Regions from separate parts of the Kitasatospora sp. NPDC041988 genome, predicted to be linked through region 1. Evidence: riboswitches for the same ligand, from Rfam matches in the RefSeq annotation. Region 1 holds a riboswitch; the other holds the start of a gene.
What was found. Region 1 has a riboswitch for cyclic di-AMP ahead of ACZ6NC_RS22795 (M23 family metallopeptidase). Riboswitches for the same ligand answer to the same signal wherever they lie in the genome.
Positions count from the first base shown of each region.

Region 2: it holds a riboswitch for cyclic di-AMP, as region 1 does, so the genes downstream of both, ACZ6NC_RS30115 (LysM peptidoglycan-binding domain-containing protein) here and ACZ6NC_RS22795 (M23 family metallopeptidase) in region 1, are expected to answer to the same signal.

Region 1 covers NZ_JBVJCO010000023.1:22,879-29,796, reverse strand. The annotation lists gene ACZ6NC_RS22820 (SpoIIE family protein phosphatase) at 1-1,938, opposite strand, end outside; tRNA gene ACZ6NC_RS22815 (tRNA-Ile) at 2,127-2,203, shown strand; gene ACZ6NC_RS22810 (TetR/AcrR family transcriptional regulator) at 2,277-2,846, opposite strand; gene ACZ6NC_RS22805 (alpha/beta fold hydrolase) at 2,977-3,804, opposite strand; gene ACZ6NC_RS22800 (YiaA/YiaB family inner membrane protein) at 3,932-4,222, opposite strand; cyclic di-AMP (ydaO/yuaA leader) riboswitch at 4,477-4,635, shown strand; gene ACZ6NC_RS22795 (M23 family metallopeptidase) at 4,648-5,508, shown strand; gene ACZ6NC_RS22790 (hypothetical protein) at 5,572-6,444, opposite strand; gene ACZ6NC_RS22785 (GNAT family N-acetyltransferase) at 6,488-6,918, shown strand, end outside.
Region 2 covers NZ_JBVJCO010000036.1:84,135-91,052, forward strand. The annotation lists partial or broken gene ACZ6NC_RS30090 (phosphatase PAP2 family protein) at 1-144, opposite strand, end outside; gene ACZ6NC_RS30095 (hypothetical protein) at 364-960, shown strand; gene ACZ6NC_RS30100 (nucleoside triphosphate pyrophosphohydrolase) at 1,201-2,235, shown strand; gene ACZ6NC_RS30105 (SDR family NAD(P)-dependent oxidoreductase) at 2,339-2,764, opposite strand; gene ACZ6NC_RS30110 (cytochrome P450 family protein) at 2,996-4,273, shown strand; cyclic di-AMP (ydaO/yuaA leader) riboswitch at 4,559-4,729, shown strand; gene ACZ6NC_RS30115 (LysM peptidoglycan-binding domain-containing protein) at 4,735-5,643, shown strand; gene eno (phosphopyruvate hydratase) at 5,891-6,918, shown strand, end outside.

The sequences.
Region 1 (6,918 bases):
GCCGTCGGCCGGGTCGAGGGTGATGTAGAGGCAGGTGGCGAAGAGGTCGGTGTCCAGGCCGGAGAGCAGCCGGCTGGTCCGGGCCAGCGTCGCGGCCGGATCGTGCCCGTCGGTGGCGTACGCCCGCAGCGCGCTGCGCAGCTGCCCCATCACGGCGGTGGCCTCGGCGTTGTGGCCCTGGACGTCGCCGATCACCAGGCCGATCCCGCCGTCCGGCAGCCGGAGCAGGTCGTACCAGTCGCCGCCGATCTGCATGCCCTCGGTGCTGGGCAGGTAGCGGGCGGCGCTGGCGATGCCGGGCAGCCGGGGCAGCGTGCGCGGCAGCATGGCGCGCTGGAGCTCGGTGGCCCGGTGGTGGTGGGTGTCGTAGAGGCGGGCGCGTTCCAGGGACTGCGCCAGGATGCCGGCGAACGCGGAGTAGAGCGTGCGGTCCTCGCGGCCGAAGACCCGCTCGGTGGCGAAGGTGATCAGGCAGGAGCCGACCTGCCGCCCCGAGGCGACCAGCGGCAGCACCGCCCAGGCGGGCGGGGTGAGCGGTCCGCCGCTGCCGTCCGGCGCGCGCCCGGTCCGGCCCGGTTCGCTGAACAGCGGGGTGGAGCGGGCCAGCGCGTGCTGCATCACGCCCTCGGAGAGGTTCGCCAGCCGGGTCAGCTCGGTGCGGCGCGGCCCGCCGTAGACGGTGTGCGAGACGGGCAGCAGCCGGCCCTCGTCCACCAGGTCGAGCACGATGCTGGCGGCGCCGAAGGCCGGGCGGGCGATGTCGGTCACCGCGGTGGTGACGTCCCGGACGGTGATCGCGCGGGACAGCGCCCGGGTGAGCGCCAGCAGCAGCGCCGAGCGGGCCCCGGCCGCGGGGGCGCCACCCGGCTCGCCGGCGGGCGGGCGTTCCTCGGGGGCGCGGGCGCGGTCCCGGTCGGCGACCAGGCCGGCGATCCGGACCGGCCGCCGGTGCACGTCCAGCATCACCTCGCCGGTCTCCTCGATCCGGACCACCCCGCCGCCCCGGCGCAGCACCCGGTAGGTGATCCGGTACGGGCCGCCGGTGGCGAGTACCTCGGCGAGGGCGGCCTGGAAGTCCGGCAGGTCCTCGGGGTGGACGATCCGGTCCAGGTCGGGGGCGGGTGCCGGGCCGCCCCCCTCCGGCAGCGGCTGGCCCGCCACCCGGTAGGCCTGGGCGTCCCAGTACGACTCGCCGGTGACCAGGTCGCGTTCGAAGGCGCCGTGCCCGGCGGAGCGGACGGCCAGCGAGAGCAGCGGGTGGGCCAGCCCGGCGGCCCGGCCGGTGTTCTCCCCGCCGGATCCGGACGGCGTTCCGACCCCGGTGCCGGGAGCGGTGCCGGGAGCGGTGCCGGTGCGGACGCCCCGCTCCACGCCGGTCCCGGCGCTGACGTGGTCGAGCAGGTGCGAGAGCCGGTGGGCGCAGGCGTCGCCGAGCGTCTCCAGGACGTCCAGGTCGCGCCGGGGGACGGTGCCCCGGTGGGCCAGCGCCAGGGCCAGTACGCCGATCGGCTCCTCGTCGACGACCATCGGCAGGGTGATGATGGCGACCATGCCGGTGCCCATGCCGGCGTTGCGGTTGGGGTAGTCGACGCTGGTGCGCTCAGGGCTGAGCAGATAGGGCCGGCGCAGCCTGAGCGCCATCGCGGCGGGCAGGTCGCTCGCCGGGTCGACCACGTTGTACCGCTCGTGGGCCCACTCGGGCAGGCCGTGGGAGGCGGTGAGCCGGAGCATGCCGGCGGAGTCCAGCAGGTAGAGCGCGGACCCCTCACCGGTGATCCAGCCGGGGCCCTCGGCGAGGATCGTGCCGAGCAGTTCGGCGGCGCTGGTGCAGCCGAGCAGTAAGCGGACGCAGCGCATGGCGCTGCGCGCGGTGGGGCTGCTGCGCGGCGTCCGGCTCTCGTCCTCGGAGGGGGGAAGCCACGGCGAGGTCAGGTCCATGGGATCCCCGGCCTTTCCGTTGCCTTCTCGGATGGTGCCTTATCGGCCACTCAATTCTTAATACCTTATTTCGTATGCCGGTGAATGGTGAGGTGGGCGGCACGCTCCGCCGGGACGGGGGCACGGCGGACCGGCCGGGACGGATGTGCGGCACCGGGCGGAGGTCGAGTAGGATCTGCGAGCGGCGAGGGCCTATAGCTCAGACGGTTAGAGCGCTTCCCTGATAAGGAAGAGGCCACAGGTTCAAGTCCTGTTAGGCCCACCACCGCGAAGGGCCCGGAGCGATCCCGCTCCGGGCCCTTCGGCGTTTCCGCCGCCTCCTCGCGCAGCTGGGCGGCTCAGGCTCCGGGCCAGTCGCGGAGGCCGTGGGTGAGCACGGTGATCAGGCGGTCCTGGGTGTCGCCGAGGTCCTCGGCGAGCTGGAACGCGCCGCCGATGGAGAGCGAGGCGAAGCCGTGGGCCACCGAGCGGACGGCGCGGGCGGCGTGGATGGCCTCGGACCCGGAGAGCCCGTACTCGCGCAGCACCGCGATGATCACGCCGACCAGTCGCGTGGCCGCCCGGGTGAGGTCGTCGTCCGGCTGCGGGGCCTGCGGGAGCGCGTTGTAGCGGTGCGGGTGTTCGGTGGCGTACGCGTGGTAGGCGCGCAGGACGGCGGCGACGGCGTCGTCCCCGCCGCGGCCGAGGGCGGCCTCGGCGAGCCGGTCGGCCAGCTCCTCGGTGACCCGGACGGCGATCAGCCGCCGCAGTTCGGCAAGGCCGCCGCTGACGTGCTTGTACAGCGAGGGCGTGGCCACGTTGGCCCGCACGGCGACGGCGGCGAGGGTGAGGCCCTCGGGGCCCTGCTCGTCGATGAGGGCGAGGGCGTGGCCGACGACCTGCTCGGGGGTGAGTCCTACTCGGGGCATGGGGACGGTTCTCCGTGGTTCCGGTTCCGGGGTGTCGGGAGGCTCGGGCCGGCTCGGCAAGCCCGGCCCGGTGTGGCTCAGGCCCGGTGCGGCTCAGGCCCGGTTCGGCTCGGGCTCGGCCCGGTGCGGCTCAGGCCAGCTCGGCGAGGAACGGCAGCAGCGCGTCGGCGGTGGCCTGCGGGTGGTCGGCCATCGGGTAGTGGCCGGCGTCCTCGATCATCACCTTGCGGGCGCGCAGCGCGGCGGCCTGCCGGTCGGCGACCAGCTCCGGCTTGGGGAAGTCGGGGTCCTTGCTGCCCATGACGACCAGCGCCGGGCACCGCACGGCGGCGGTCCAGCCGACGGGCGCGGAGTCCCCGTGGACCTGGCCGCGGGTGGCGGCCTTGCGGCCGGGCGTGCGCATCGCGGCGACCAGCCCGTCCACGTACGCGTCGAAGTCGGCCGGCTTGGCGGTGGGGTAGGCCATCCTCCGGTGGTAGAGGCCCCAGAACGCGGGGGAGTGCACCAGCAGCGTGCCCATCACGGCGAACATCGCGCGCTGCAGGGCGTTCGGCGGCAGGTTCTCGACGAAGGCGTCCAGCAGGACGATCCCGGCGACCCGCTCGGGCGCGTCCCCGGCGGCCTTGACGACGGTGGCGCCGGTGTACGAGTTGCCGGCGAGGACGGCGCGCTCGATGCCGAGGTGGTCGAGCAGGGCGAGGACGTCGGTGGCGATCGCGGCCGGCGAGTAGTCGTCCCAGGCGATCGAGGACTCGCCGAAGCCGCGCAGGTCCATCGTGATCACCCGGTGGCCGGCGGCGATCAGCAGCGGGCGCAGGTGGCGGTAGGCGGCCCGGCTGTCGAGCATCCCGGGGAGCAGGACGACGGGGGCGCCGTCGCCCTGCTCGGTGTCGTCGTAGGCGAGCCGGCCGCCGGGGACGTCGAGGTACCGGGTGGTGGGGGCGGTGGTGCCGGGCATGGGGGCCTCCTCGGTCCGCCGGAACGGTCATCGGCGGTTGTGCCGATAGCCATAAAGCTAAGGCTAATAGCCTTAGCCGTCAAGCGGTCGACGGCAGCCGCGTCCGAGGGGTGGTCGGGAGGTGGCGTCAGACCCCCTCCACCTTGAACGGGTCGTGCTCCGCCAGCAGCTTCTCCAGGCGGGCCTGGTCCACCCGGGTGACGATCTCGTTGGTCTCCTGCTTGTCGCGGATCACCTTGGCCAGGGTGAACGAGGAGGTGACGGTGTAGAGCAGGCCGATCCCGAGGAAGGCCCGGGTCCAGCCGCCCACCGGGAGGTAGGCGATCCCGACCGCCAGGGTGCTGGCGGAGAGTGCGAAGGAGAGCACGGCCTGGACGTAGTACGCGGCCGTGGTGCGTGACTGCATCGGTGCGTTCATGGCGCCAGGATGGCCGTGCCGGCCAGGCCGCACATGAGTAGAAGTACTCAGATGGGGGGTCGTTCGTTGACGTCCAATCACGTTCGGTGGTGTCAGTAGTCGTCAGTTGTCGCCAAACGCCCCAAAACGCCCATCAGGTCACGTAGTGTCCGGACTGTATCCGGATGCCCCGGACGGATGGCTTGGAATCAGGGGCTCCTAGGATTAACGTTTGATAACGCAGCGCGGTCCGCAACGCCGTACCCAGACGGCACCGTGCGCCGTCGCCTAATCCCACCGGCCGGCCTCCGGGCAGGTCAGGGAGCCGGGGAACCACGTTCCTTGGGGTGAATCGGCCGGGCCCAGGCCCAGCCGTAGGAGACCTTCCTGCTCCGAACCCGTCAGCTAACCCGGTAGGCGCGAAGGAAGGAAAGGAGCGCGCCTCCGTGGCGTCGACGCACTCTCCGGCACACCTGCCCGGCTCCCCCGCCGGCACCCAGCTGCTCGACCACCCGTGGCCGCCCGCCCACCCCGGCGAGTACGGCGGGCCCTCCGACGAGGCCGCCCCGCAGGCCGCCGAGGCCAGCCGGCACCGGATGCCGCGTCAGACCCGCGGGACGGCGCCACTGCTCGGCGTCACCGCCGTCGCCGCCACCCTGGGCGCCACCGGCTTCGCCTCCGCGACCCCGGCCGCCGCGCCCGCCGTCGAGGCCCCCGACGAGACCCCGGTCGCCCTCAGCGCCGACCCCGGCCTCGCGCTCGCCGCCCGGATCCAGCAGCAGGCCGACAGCCAGCGCACCGCCGCCGAGGAGACCGCCCGGCTCCAGGCCGCCAAGGAGGCCGAGACCAAGCGCGCCGCCCAGCAGCAGGAGGCCAAGCGGGCCGCCGAGGAGGCCGAGAAGGCCAAGCTCGCCGCCATCAACCTGCCGGTGCGCGACTACAACCTCTCCGCCCACTACGGCCAGAGCGCCTCGTACTGGGCCCACCTGCACACCGGCCTGGACTTCGCCGCGGACACCGGCACCCCGGTCTACGCGGTCGGCCAGGGCACCGTCACCTCGGCCGGCTGGGCCGGCTCCTACGGCTACCGGATCGTCGAGACGCTGCCCGACGGCACCGAGATCTGGTACTGCCACCTCTCCTCGATCATCAAGGGCTCCGGCAAGGTCGTCCCCGGCCAGCAGCTCGGCAAGGTCGGCGCCACCGGCAACGTCACCGGCCCGCACCTGCACCTGGAGGTCCGCCCCGGCGGCGGCGCCCCGGTCGACCCGGAGACCTGGTTCGAGCAGCGCGGCATCACCCCCTGACGCACCGCACCCCCTGACGCACCGCGAGGAGAGGGCGCCCCGGCCGGGGCGCCCTCCCGCGTCTCACTCCGCCGGCAGCTGCGCCAGGTACGCGTCGATCTCCTCCTGACCCGGCTCCGGCGCGAGGTCCGGGAACTCCGCCACCAGCAGCCGCGGCAGCCCCGGCACCGTCCACTCGCCGAACAGGTCCAGCGCCGCCTCGACCGCCGCCTCCTCGAACGCCCCGAAGTCCCCGGCCAGCTCGTCCGGCATCGGGCGCCCCAGCGCCGTCAGCTCCGCCAGATTGCGGTAGCTGCGCCGCATCAGGCCCTGCTCCAGCAGCCGCCGCGCACCGTCCGTCGCCATCCCGACCGAGAGCACCCGGGTCGCGCCCCAGCCCTCCTCGTCCGCCTCGTCCAGCCACCCGGCCGGCGCCAGCGCCTCGAACGCGGCCCGCCGGTCCTCCTCCGCGAGCTCCCGGAACGCCGCCAGCCACTCCCGCACCGCCGCCTCGTCGGCGAGGTCCACGTCGTGCGCGCACAGCAGCACCGCGTACAGCCGGGGCCAGGTCACCAGGTCGGCCCGGCGCAGCAGCCCGGCCGCCACCTCGCCCTGCCACTCGGCCTCCGCGTGCAGCCGCTCCTGCCGCTTGGCGTTGAGCCGCTTCGACGCCCGCTGGTGGTCGATCAGCAGCCGTACCGCCTCTCCGTACGCCAGCGGGTCCTGCTCCGGCGCGGGCTGGACGTACAGGTGGAGCCGCTCGTACAGCAGCTGCTCCACGGCATCCGAGGTCAGCTCCGGCCAGCCGTCGTGCATCCTGCTCTCGCCCAGCTCCAGCAGCGCCAGCACCGCCCGCAGCGGGGACTCGGCCACCGGCGCGCGGCCCTCGGCCTCCGCCCAGGCGAGCAGGTCGGCGGCCTTGGTGCGCGGGGCGAGCCGCAGGTCTTCTTCTTCCATGTCACGTACGGTAACCGGAAAGCCCCGGGTAGGGTCGGCAGACATGGTCCCCGTCCGACTCACCGGCCCCCGCCTGGCCATCCGCGAGTTCCACCACACGCCGGGCGACATCGACGCGCTGCACGCGATCTTCGGCGACCCGGAGGCCACCCGCTACCTGCCCTTCGAGCCGCGCGACCGCGAGGACTGCGCCGACCAGATCGAGCAGTACCTGGAGGAGGCCCTCCAGGACGAACGGACGGTCTACCGGCTCGCCGTCACCCGGCACGCCGACGCGGCCGACCCGGCCGACGCCACCCCGATCGGCAACGCCGCCCTCACCCTCGGCAGCCACCGCTCCGCCTGCCTCGGCTACGCGCTGCGCCCCGACGCCTGGGGCAACGGCTACGCGGGCGAGATCACCGGGCTGCTCTGCGCGTTCGCGTTCGGGCCGCTCGGCCTGCACCGGCTGGCCGCCCGGGTGGACGTGGCCAA
Region 2 (6,918 bases), on a different contig from region 1:
GACCACCCGGACCGGCGCGCCCTCACCGCCGCGCCCCGGCGCCAGCCACCCGACCACGCCGCTGCCCGCTGCCAGCAGCGCCACGGCGCCGGCCACCCGGGTGCCCGTCGTTCCGACCGCTTTTCTCCTGACCGTGTTCCTCATGACCAGGACGGTAGGAGCGGCGGGCGGGTGGCCGCCCGACCCGAAAGTAAGGGGGCGACCTGGACGATCGTCAGGGTTGACGGCCGGTGTGCCCTGTGCGGGTGACCCGTTCGGGCCACGGTCCGCGCGACCCGGCCCCGCCCGCCCTACCCTCGGGACAACGCCCGGCCCCTCACCGGATCACCCCGTCGCGCGCCACCCTCACCCCGGAGACCAGCCATGCACCGTCGGACCGCTGCCGCGGGCGTCCTGCTCGCCGTCTCGGCGCTGGCCGCGTGCGGGGGCGACGGGCTCACACCGGGCACGGCGGCGGTCCTGGACGGCCGGCGGATCCCGGTGGGCGCGGTCGAGGCCCGGGTCGCGGAGCTGCGGCACGCCCCCGGCGGCGCCTCGGCGGACGCCCGGCAGCAGCCGGACGGGCTGGTCCGGCGGGCCGTCTCCGACCTGGTGCTCGACGCGGTGGTCGCCCGCGCGGTGGCCGACCGCGGGCCGGCGGTCGGCAACGCCGAGGTGGCGGCGGCCCGCGCGGCGGACGAGGACAGGTACGGCGGGGCCGGACCGCTCGCCCGGGTCCTGGCCGCCCGGGGCGTACCGGGCAGCGGGATCGACGACTACTACCGCCGCCGGCTGGGCGTCACCCGCCTCGCCGCCGCAGCCGGCCAGAACGCCGACACCCCGGCGGGCGACACCACCGTCCGCCTCGCCCTGGCCGCCGCTGCCAACGCCCTCCACCTGCACATCAACCCCCGCTACGGCACCTGGAACCCCGACCAGGTCGCCCTCCTCCCCGACGCCCCGCTCTGGCTGGCCCCCTGAGTCTTCCGTGCGGGGGGAGAGAGGTGCGGCACAGGGAGTCGGGTGGACGGACTTTGCGCGCGGGCGTGCTGTCGGAGTGGCGGCGCGCGTGGGTGGTGGGGTGCGGACGTGGGGTGCGCGGCACTGGAGGTCGGGCGGGCTTCGACGCCGGGGAACGGGAGCCGCGGTGCCCGGCCCGACCACCGGCGCCCCCGGGAAACGCAGAGGCGGGCCGCGGTCGGGGGCGGGTAGGTTCGGAGTGTGACGAATTCTCCGGGCGCGAAGTTGATCCTGCTCACCACCACCCACCGGGTGGCCCCCGGTCTGCTGGCGTGGCCGGCGTGGGAGGCCTTGCGGTCGGCGGGGCGGGTGCTGGCGGGGGACGCCGGGAATCCGCAGCTGGCGGCGGTGCGGCAGGCCGGGGTCGAGGTGGAGGTCGTGCCGCCCGGTTCGGCGCCGGCGCTGGCGCGCCTGCTGACCGAGCTGCCGGCCGAGCAGCCGGCCGGGGCGGGCCCGACGGTCTGGCTGGGCAGCCCGGACGGCGACCCCGGGCTGACCGACGCGCTGGCGCGCCTCGCGGTGGAGCACGCGGGCGAGGTGCCCGAGATCGAGGTGCTGCCGGGCTCGTACGACCTGCCGGGTGCGCGCCTGCTGGACCTGGTCTCGGTGATGGACCGCCTGCGCTCGCCCGGCGGCTGCCCCTGGGATGCCGAGCAGACCCATGCCAGCCTGGTGAAGTACCTGGTCGAGGAGGCGTTCGAGCTGGTCGAGGCGATCGAGGAGGGGGACCGCGAGACGCTCCGCGAGGAGCTGGGCGACGTCCTGCTCCAGGTCTTCTTCCACTCGCGGATCGCCGAGGAGCACCCCACCGACGCCTTCTCGATCGACGACGTGGCGGGGGACATCGTCGAGAAGCTGATGTACCGCCACCCGCACGTGTTCGGGGACACCGAGGCCGAGGGCGCCGCCGAGGTGGAGGCGAACTGGGAGGCGCTGAAGGCGGCCGAGAAGTCGGATCGCGAGTCGGTGCTGGACGGTGTGCCGGCCGGGCTGCCGTCGCTGGCGTACGCGGCGAAGCTGGTGTCGCGGGTGCGCCGGTCCGGGGTGGCGGGCGTGCCGGACGCGCCGTACGAGCTGCCGGCGGAGCTCACCGCGGAGTCGGCGGGCAGGCTGCTGCTCGCCGTGGCGCAGCGGGCGCACGACGCGGGGGTGGACGTGGACGCCGCGCTGCGGGCGGCCGCGCGCGAGTACCGGGACGCCGTCCGCGGCGCCGAGGGGCTCAAGCCGAAGGACTGAGGCCGGACCGGCCCGGGCGAACGCCGCACCAGTCCCGGGGCGACCCCCGGACCAACCCGGGCGACCCCGGGCGGCCCCGACTCCCTTCCCGGGGCCGGTCGGGTCAGACCGTCGCCACGTCCTCCACCGGCCGGCGCTGCTGCGGTATCACGACCTCGCCGATGGCCTCGCCGACCAGCGCGAGGAGCTCGGCGAGCCGCTCCAGGTCGAGGTGGTCGGGCAGCTCGGCGAGGGAGACGATCCGCTCGCCGTCCGGGCCGGCCACGCAGAACAGGTCGATCGGTCCGAGGTGCTTCTCGGCGGTGTCGACCAGGGCGGCGACGTCGCTGGGCCGGCGGATGTCGCCGCAGACGCCGACGACCGGGCAGCCCGGCCGGTCGAGCTCGGCGGCGAGGTCCTCGGCGATGCCTTCCCGCTGGTCGGCGACGAGCACGCCGACGGCGCCGGCGGCGGTGAAGCGGCGTGCGAGATCGGCACCCGACCCGCCGTCGAGTACGGCGATGACCACGACTGCCCCGGTGACCCGCATGGTGCGCTCCTCCCTGTGGGCGGCTCCGCACCGGCGCCCACGTGTTGCTTTGCGGAGGATCGTAGGCTTGTCCTGACCCTCCGCAACAGGGATTACCCCTCAGGTGACCAGGCTCACGCCTGCCACGCCGAGAACCCGCCGAGTGCGGGCCGGGAACCGCCCCGCCGCGGCCCGGTGGCCGACCGGCCCGGCAGGGGAACCTCGCCGATCCCCACCGGATACCGTCGACGCATGCCAGTTCAGCCCGATTCCGCCCGCCCGCCGCTCTTCACCTGGGACTTCGCCGCCGACCCGTACCCGGCGTACGCGTGGCTGCGGGAGCACGAGCCGGTGCACCGCACCACCCTGCCGAGCGGGGTGGAGGCGTGGCTGGTGACCAGGTACGCGGATGCCCGGCAGGCGCTCGCCGACGGCCGGCTCTCCAAGAATCCGGTCCACCACAGCGAGCAGGCCCACCGCACCGGCAGGGTCGGCATCCCGGGCGAACGCCAGGCCGACCTGATGACGCATCTGCTGAACATCGACCCGCCGGACCACACCCGGCTGCGGCGCCTGGTGTCGAAGGCGTTCACGCCCCGCCGGGTGGCCGAGTTCGAGCCGCGGGTGCAGCAGCTCACCGACCGGCTGATCGACGGTTTCGCGGAGCGCGGCAGCGCCGACCTGATCCACGAGTTCGCCTTCCCCCTCCCCATCTACGCGATCTGCGACCTGCTCGGCGTGCCGGCCGAGGACCAGGACGACTTCCGTGACTGGGCGGGCATGATGGTGCGCCACACCAGGCCGGGCCAGGGCGGGGGGCAGCGCGGCGGCGTGGGGCGGGCGGTCAAGCGGATTCGCGCGTACCTGGCGGAGCTGATCCACCGCAAGCGGGCGGACCTCGGCGACGACCTGATCTCCGGCCTGATCCGGGCCAGCGACCACGGCGAGCACCTCACCGAGAACGAGGCCGCGGCGATGGCCTTCATCCTCCTCTTCGCCGGCTTCGAGACGACCGTCAACCTGATCGGCAACGGCACCTACGCGCTGCTGCGCAACCCGGACCAGCGGGCGTTGTTGCAGGACTCGGTCGCCCGCGGCGAGAGCGCCCTGCTGGAGACCGGGATCGAGGAACTCCTGCGCTACGACGGGCCGGTGGAGCTGGCCACCTGGCGGTTCGCGACCAGCCCGCTGACCATCGGCGGAGTGGACATCCCGGTCGGCGATCCGGTGCTGGTGGTGCTCGCGGCGGCGGACCGGGACCCGGCGCGGTTCGCCGCCGAGAACACCCTCGACCTGGCCCGGACGGACAACCCCCACCTGGGCTTCGGGCACGGCATCCACTACTGCATCGGTGCCCCGCTGGCCAGGCTGGAGGGCCGGGCGGCGCTGGCCACCCTGCTCACCCGGCTGCCCGATCTGCGGCTTGCCGAAAGCCCGGAGAATCTGCGCTGGCGAGGTGGCCTGATCATGCGTGGACTTCGCGAACTTCCGGTCGAATTCAGTCCCGAGAAGAAGCTCGCCACAAGCTGACAACCCCTCCGTGAGCTGCCGCAGAACCGTCTGCCGGAGTCTCAGATGTCACGGTCTGAGACCTCGACACACTGATGGGGCGTCTCCGACACGCCGCAACTGGGGGATTGAATCACCATCAACCCGGACATACCGCCGCCGTTGGTGGGCGATCGACCACGCGCCGTAATTTCTGTGTGATATCGGCGATATGAGCTTGTGATTGGTAAGAGGATCTGTCTACCCTCCGTGGAGTTCGCAGCTGCGGACCTCGTGCGCGGAACGCCGAATCCTGCCCGCCGCGTCACGGGAAACCGACCAGACCCTGGGCAGGGGCGGGGGAACCAGGTTTGTTGCCGTCCCCCACGGCTTGGGGTGAAGCCGCCCACGCGGGCAGAAAGCTTTCCGCGTGACGCGGCCGGGCCACCTCCCGGTCCGAACCCGACAGCTCACCTCGCAGGCGTGCGGAGAGGGACCTCGTCATGCTGTTCGTTGGAACCGGCCGTCACCGTCGTCGCACCCAGACCGAGAAGGCCATCGCCGTCGCCGGCGTGGCCGGCGTCGGACTCGCGATGCCGATCCTCACCGCCACCGGCGCCTCGGCTGCCCCCGTCTCGACCTGGGACTCGGTCGCCCAGTGCGAGAGCGGCGGCAACTGGAGCATCAACACGGGCAACGGCTTCTACGGCGGTCTGCAGTTCACCTCCAGCACGTGGAAGGCGTACGGCGGCACCTCGTACGCGCCGCAGGCCAACCAGGCCAGCAGGGCCCAGCAGATCTCGGTCGCCGAGAAGGTCCTCGCCTCGCAGGGCCCGGGCGCCTGGCCGGTCTGCTCGCAGAAGGCCGGCCTGAGCAAGGGCGGTGCCCCGGCCTCGGTCGACGCCTCCTCGGATGCCAAGCCCGCCGCGCCGAAGCCGGCCCAGCCGAAGCCCGCGCAGCAGCCGGTCCAGCAGCAGGCCCAGAAGCCCGCCGCCCAGTCGCACGCCCAGCAGCAGACCCAGCCGTACGCGCAGCAGGAGACCCAGGCCCCGGGCTTCTCCGGCCACGCCGGCTGGGATGCCGAGGCCAAGGTGTACTGGTACCAGAACAACGGCGGTTGGTACTGGACCAGCCACCCGAGCGTCTACCAGCAGTTCGCCGGCCAGGCCGCGAGCCAGGACGCGAGCCAGGACGCCCACGCCGCCCAGAGCGCTCCGGCCGCGCCGAGCGCCCCGGTCGCCCAGCAGCGCGCCGGCCACGGCTACACCGTCCAGTCCGGCGACACGCTGGCCGGCATCGCCGCCACCCAGGGCGTCTCCGGCGGCTGGCAGTCGCTGTACGACGGCAACCGCGGCACCGTCGGCACCGACCCGAACCTGATCCTGCCCGGCCAGGTGCTCAACCTCGGCTGAGCGGCCCCGCCTTCACGGTGATTCGACGAAGGGGGCCGGATTCGGCCCTCTTCGTCCACATCTGGTCGCCTTTCATGGGGCAACCAGGTGAACTACCGGGGGGTAGTAGGGCCACACGCTGAGACGGGACCGAGGTCAACGTGGCCCCGAGAGCCCGTGCGGTTAGGCTCTGGTCGTAACGACTCCGCAATCGTTCGTCCGACAGCACCCACCGTCAGTCGAACCTGCTTCCGCTAGGAGATGCCTCGTGCCGTCCATCGATGTCGTCGTAGCCCGTGAGATTCTCGACTCGCGTGGCAACCCCACGGTCGAGGTCGAGGTCGGCCTCGACGACGGCAGCACCGGCCGTGCCGCTGTCCCGTCGGGTGCCTCTACCGGTGCCTTCGAGGCCCTGGAGCTGCGCGACGGTGACAAGAACCGCTACTTCGGCAAGGGCGTCGAGAAGGCCGTCCTGGCCGTCATCGAGCAGATCGGCCCGGAGCTGGTCGGCTACGACGCCACCGAGCAGCGCCTGATCGACCAGGCCATGCTCGACCTGGACGCCACCCCGGACAAGTCCTCGCTCGGCGCCAACGCCATCCTGGGCGTCTCGCTGGCCGTCGCGCACGCCGCCTCCGAGGCCAGCGACCTGCCGCTGTTCCGCTACCTGGGCGGCCCGAACGCGCACGTCCTGCCGGTCCCGATGATGAACATCCTCAACGGCGGCTCGCACGCGGACTCCAACGTCGACATCCAGGAGTTCATGATCGCCCCGATCGGCGCGGAGTCCTTCTCCGAGGCCGTCCGCTGGGGCGTCGAGGTCTACCACACCCTCAAGGGCGTCCTGAAGGAGCGCGGCCTCTCCACCGGCCTCGGCGACGAGGGCGGCTTCGCGCCGAACCTGGACAGCAACCGCGAGGCCCTGGACCTCATCACCGAGGCCATCCAGAAGGCGGGCTACGTGCCCGGCCGCGACATCGCGCTGGCGCTGGACGTCGCCGCCTCCGAGTTCTACGAGGACGGTGCCTACCAGTTCGAGGGCAAGGCGCTCACCGCCGCCGAGCTCATCGAGTACTACGCCGAGCTGGTCGCCTCGTACCCGCTGGTCTCCATCGAGGACCCGCTGGACGAGTCGGACTGGGACGGCTGGAAGGCCATGACCGTCAAGCTGGGCGACAAGGTCCAGCTGGTCGGCGACGACCTGTTCGTCACCAACCCGGCCCGCCTGGCCAAGGGCATCGAGACCGGCACCGCCAACGCGCTGCTGGTCAAGGTGAACCAGATCGGTTCGCTGAC